Regions from separate parts of the Chlorogloeopsis sp. ULAP02 genome, predicted to be linked through region 2. Evidence: riboswitches for the same ligand, from Rfam matches in the RefSeq annotation. Region 2 holds a riboswitch; the other holds the start of a gene.

Region 1 (2,455 bases), on a different contig from region 2:
CAAGGTGCATTTTTCTCTGACAACACAGCAATGGCTAATCCTGCTGCAAACTTGATCGCATCTAAAGACGCAGGAGATCAGGTTAAAGAGAAAACCAGAGAAGATGCTGGGCGTGCTAAGAATTTCATCCGAGATACAGCAGATAAAGTTGAGGAAGCCGCTAGAAGCAATGCTTCTAAGGTTGATCGCGCAACTGATGGTGATAATTTCATTGAACGCAAAGCAAAAGATGATGCGGCTCTAATTCACAAAAGAGCAGAGGAAGATGCAGCTCGCACTCAAAAAGCAGTAGACAACACAAAGAATGCTGTTGAACGCACTGTTGAGAACATCAAGGATGCTTTTAGCAACTAGCAAATACTAGCTTGAACTGACTGAGTATGCGATCGCACTTTTGCTCCATCAATTTGCGATCGCTTCAACAATTTATTTTGTCTCTACAGTGCTGCCAAATCTTTCTAAAAATCAACTGGAGTCTGAGTAGGCTAAATAATTCCTCGTATATTTAGATACAATTAAATTTTGCTCATCAAACAGTATTTGATTGTTTTTATATCGTGACATTAACTGATATTTTTTAAATCTAACGACTCCAAATATTTATAAACTTGTGATCATAATGACTACTAATGATGTGGGATCGCTCTCTAGATAACCCTAAGTGAGTCATAATCCAATAGTTGGGCGATCGCTCTTTAGTTATATATTATGATGAATGAACAGTCAGACAAAAGCATTTGGTTAATCTTAAGACGGATATACAAATCGAGAAGCATATGTTACTCTGGGCTATTAAGTAGAGTAAGTCAGCCTAATCTAGCGAAGCACAATGCTAACGCCAGAGCGGAGGAACCAAATTTTGGGGCGTATCTCTTTGAAGGCAGAAGGTAGAAGGCAGAAGGCAGAAGGCAGAAAAATAAACATAAAATTTGTTAACTGCTTCATCCTTGACACTTCATACTTCATCCGTCTAGAGAAGGGTATCTCTCAACCCTAGCCCGTCAGCTAACTTCGTAGGCACTGAGAGGAGACTGAAGAGGCAGCATTTTTTAGTGTTTAAACCTCATCAGTATCCTTGGCTGGTACTGCTCAGATTTTTGTACCTGCAGTGAAACTGTCTTGGGGTTTTAACATGGCACAACTAAATTTGGCTGCGATCGCCGCAGTTGCTGGGCAAGTAGCCTGGAAAAAGGCAAAACCTGTAATTTTTAAGGATGTGGTATTACTACCTGCCCTCGGATTTTTGGGGATTATTGTCTTGTGGTGGGTGGTTGCCCTTGTTAACCATGAATTAATGCCCACTCCACCTGAAGCACTAATTGCTAATTTAGATTACATTCTAAATCCGTTCTATCAAAGAGGGCCAGGTAACTTAGGTATTGGTTGGTTATTGCTAGCAAGCTTGCGACGAGTGTTGCTTGGATTTCTGCTCGGTGCTGTTGTAGCAATTCCCGCGGGATTTTTGATTGGAATGTCAAAAAATGCAATGCTAGCCCTCAATCCGATCATTCAGATTTTTAAACCGGTGTCGCCACTGGCTTGGTTACCTATTGCTCTGGCTATATTCAACTTGGCAGATCCTTCGGCAATTTTTGTAATTTTTATCACCTCTCTATGGCCCACTATTATTAACACTGCTTTGGGAGTTTCTAGCGTTCCCAAAGATTATTTAGACGTAGCACGAGTACTAGAAATGCCTCGTTGGCGGCAGATTGCAAAAATTATCTTGCCTGCGAGTTTGCCTTATATTTTTACGGGTTTGCGAATTAGCTTAGGGATTGCTTGGCTAGTAATTGTTGCCGTGGAAATGTTGACAGGCGGTATTGGTATCGGCTTTTTTGTTTGGGATGAATGGAGCCGTTTAAATCTAAGTTCAGTATTTTTAGCCGTACTGGTGATTGGCATAACTGGGTTATTACTTGATTACGCTGTAGGCAAAATTCAAGAATTAGTAACCCATCGCCCCAGAACTGCAAATTAGATAGGGGCTAGGAAGAGGACACGGGGAGGAAAGACAAGGAGCAAGAACATCAAGCACGATTCTCCGCGTCCTCTTTGCGATCACCAATCCCCAATCCCCTATTTTGCTCATACCAACATCCCAGACGCACTCTAGCTTTGCAAAAGTGCGCCTTTTCGTAAATTTGCCAGTACTGAAGCAACACCATGAGTGATATCAATTGCAATTATTGGACTAGACGAGACTTCATCAAAGCAATAGGAGCAACCGCAGGCGGAATGACGTTGTCTTCCTGTGCCATCACTGGGAATACTGGCGCTAGAGGATTGACTGAAGAAGCTTTAGCAGTCGAACCACTAGTAAAACCACAACAGTTGGAAAAACCAGATATTACCGTTGGGTATGTTCCTGTCAATGACTGTGCGCCATTTGCGATCGCTTGGAAAAAAGGTTTTTTTCGCAAATACGGGCTAAATGTCAAACTCAATCGAGAAG
Region 2 (2,455 bases):
CTGCCTGAGCTAAACTTGGTGCTGATGTTGCGAATAATAAACTCAGGGTTGTTATTATCAATTTTTTATACATATTTAATCTTTTGAATATATTTCGGTCGGTTTATTTTACAAGGATGTTTAAAAGTAGTAAAGTTACAGCAAATTTCATTTATTTGAACCACAATTTTTTGTCGGGGAGCCAGTGCGGTGGTGAGCCAGCGCGTTGTAGCGACTGGCGTCAACTGGCGTGCGAGTTTAGCAGATATCTTTTCGGTTTAAGCTAGAGATTGAAACAAAATCCGCCCTTACAGTATTATTTGGTCTATTCACCTGAAAATGGCTGTAATATCTATATTAGTATTTTAGATTAAGTAATTCTGAGGAGTTTAAAAACTACTGTCATCTCAAAGTAAATGTAAAAAAGTATGTCAACTTAACAATAGAGACAATACTTTTTTTAAGAAAACTAACAGAATTTTTGACCAGAATTAAACTGGTTTCTTAATGATTCAGCATGATGTATGTAGTTAAGTTGACTTTATATAGTAGCTTGGCTAACTCGAACTTATAAGTACGCAGATGAGACTAAAACCAATACAGGTTCAAGAATGTGAAAATAGTTATAACTGTTACCAAAAACTAATGAATGCTAGTCATGACAAGTTAACGCTAGACACATAAATATTTAGCGACTACCCAAAGGGTAGTCACCCAAAATGCTGGTTGCTAATGACAACCTTAACTTTTAACTATCTTTTTCTGAGTATCTTTAAATTTCTCCAGTAACTTCAACAGGCTCTTGACCAAACTTCATTAATTCGTAAAGATCAGAAGCATATAAATCTTCATGACTTGGTTCATCTGTCTGGCTTGTTGCCACAATTGGATCGCCGTAGGCTTTGGTTTTACCTATAAGTAAAAGTTTTTTGCCTGCACACTCTCCAATTAACTTGAATTGATTGTCAGGGAAAAAGTCTACATCAGTAAAGAAAGCGCGATTTTTGATAGGCATTTCTCCTCCTAAGTTCTGATGCAACAGTTGTGTTAACGAAAAAATTAATCAGTGTGTTAATTTTTATGTTCCAGTTACCTTATTTGATAAGATAATCAGTTACTAACACACTTGTTTGCAGGATTGAGATTTTAATTTGAGCAATCTGTCAACGCAAATTCTACCGTATCTGAGTGCTTCAGCTTCTGTTGGAAAACAAAAAGGCTCACTGTACTGATTTCCTTCTGGATCTGTATAGTCAACAGCAATACCGCTCGATTCTTTTGTTGTAACTAAAACCCATTGCTTGTAATTAATCATCCTAGCCTCTGTATTTTTGTAGCGGTTGGCGAGGTGGGTTAATAAACAGACATCTGTCACTGCCAATGTTAATAGCAATGTCAGCTAGGAGACCGCAAGGACACTGAACTTAGAGCAAGCAAGTGTCAAAGGTACTCCTTCCAATGCCGACGGAGTTAGCTGACGGGCTAAGACTGGAAGGTGTCTCTCTCACTTTGAGATTCGCCCCAAAAATTGGTTCCTCCGCTTCTGATCCAGGATTAAGGTTTTTCAACTATCATGCCGGATTGAATTAGGCTATCTTCCCACTTTACTAATAAACATATACTCAGACGTTGAAACAGTCAATCAATGTCTTCTTCTAACTTGAAATAAGCGCGCCTAAGCGCTTAGGCTAGGAAATAGGCAATAGAGTTTTTTATCAATTTTTGTGTAATTTAATTAAGTTAGTGTTTATCTAGAACTCAAGTATAAAATTAATCTACTACCAAGCAATTGGTTTTCTATCCCGGAAAAATCCACCTGTTGGACTACCATCTTCAAGAGTTGCCAACCACACAAATCACGGCTAGTAAGAATTACTTGATGTCCCTTTTTTGCTAATTGGCGAGAAGCTTCAAATCCTAAACCGCGATTTCCACCTGTTACTACTGTAATTTTTGGTGTTGTCATGTTCGGATTCTCTGGTTTAGTAGTTTAGTAATCTTTATTTAGGTGCGTTAGGCTAAAGCCGTAACACACCCTACGATTTAGTTATTTAAGTTCGTAATCTAGGTTGTATTCCACGAGTTCAATTTCGTTGCCATCGGGATCGTTGACATAGATTCTATGTTTTGTTTCTGGTGCTGACATTGTGTAATATTCAATGCCTGCATCTGCAAGTGTTTTTTTCATTGCATCACCATCTTTAATTACAAAACCAACGTGGTTGATGCCAATATTTTCATAAGCAGTATGGACACGTTCTTGCTCAGTCTCATCATTTAAGGCAAGATAAAATTGATGATTACCTAAATGCATCCAGTATCTGCCGTTAAATACACCATCAGCACGTACATACCAATCAGGAAATAAAGTTTGGTAAAACTTCTTGCTGTCGCTAATATTTTTGCAACCAAGATTAATATGTTCAAAGCGAATAAAATTCATATCTACTCCTGATTTAGAAATAGAGAATAGGTA

Evidence for each region. Region 2 has a riboswitch for cyclic di-AMP ahead of U2718_RS05920 (hypothetical protein). Riboswitches for the same ligand answer to the same signal wherever they lie in the genome.
Region 1: linked by a shared signal. The riboswitch ahead of ntrB (nitrate ABC transporter permease) and the one ahead of U2718_RS05920 (hypothetical protein) in region 2 are both predicted to bind cyclic di-AMP.

The regions. Positions count from the first base shown of each region.
Region 1 covers NZ_JAYKTT020000045.1:78,674-81,128, forward strand. Annotated here, with positions in the region: gene U2718_RS16155 (hypothetical protein) at 1-354, shown strand, start outside; cyclic di-AMP (ydaO/yuaA leader) riboswitch at 799-1,035, shown strand; gene ntrB (nitrate ABC transporter permease) at 1,133-1,981, shown strand; gene U2718_RS16165 (hypothetical protein) at 2,031-2,168, opposite strand; gene U2718_RS16170 (ABC transporter substrate-binding protein) at 2,167-2,455, shown strand, end outside.
Region 2 covers NZ_JAYKTT020000007.1:64,784-67,238, reverse strand. Annotated here, with positions in the region: gene U2718_RS05930 (amino acid ABC transporter substrate-binding protein) at 1-73, opposite strand, end outside; gene U2718_RS05925 (hypothetical protein) at 752-994, opposite strand; gene U2718_RS05920 (hypothetical protein) at 1,097-1,354, opposite strand; cyclic di-AMP (ydaO/yuaA leader) riboswitch at 1,424-1,551, opposite strand; partial or broken gene U2718_RS05915 (SDR family NAD(P)-dependent oxidoreductase) at 1,835-1,945, opposite strand; gene U2718_RS05910 (VOC family protein) at 2,027-2,422, opposite strand.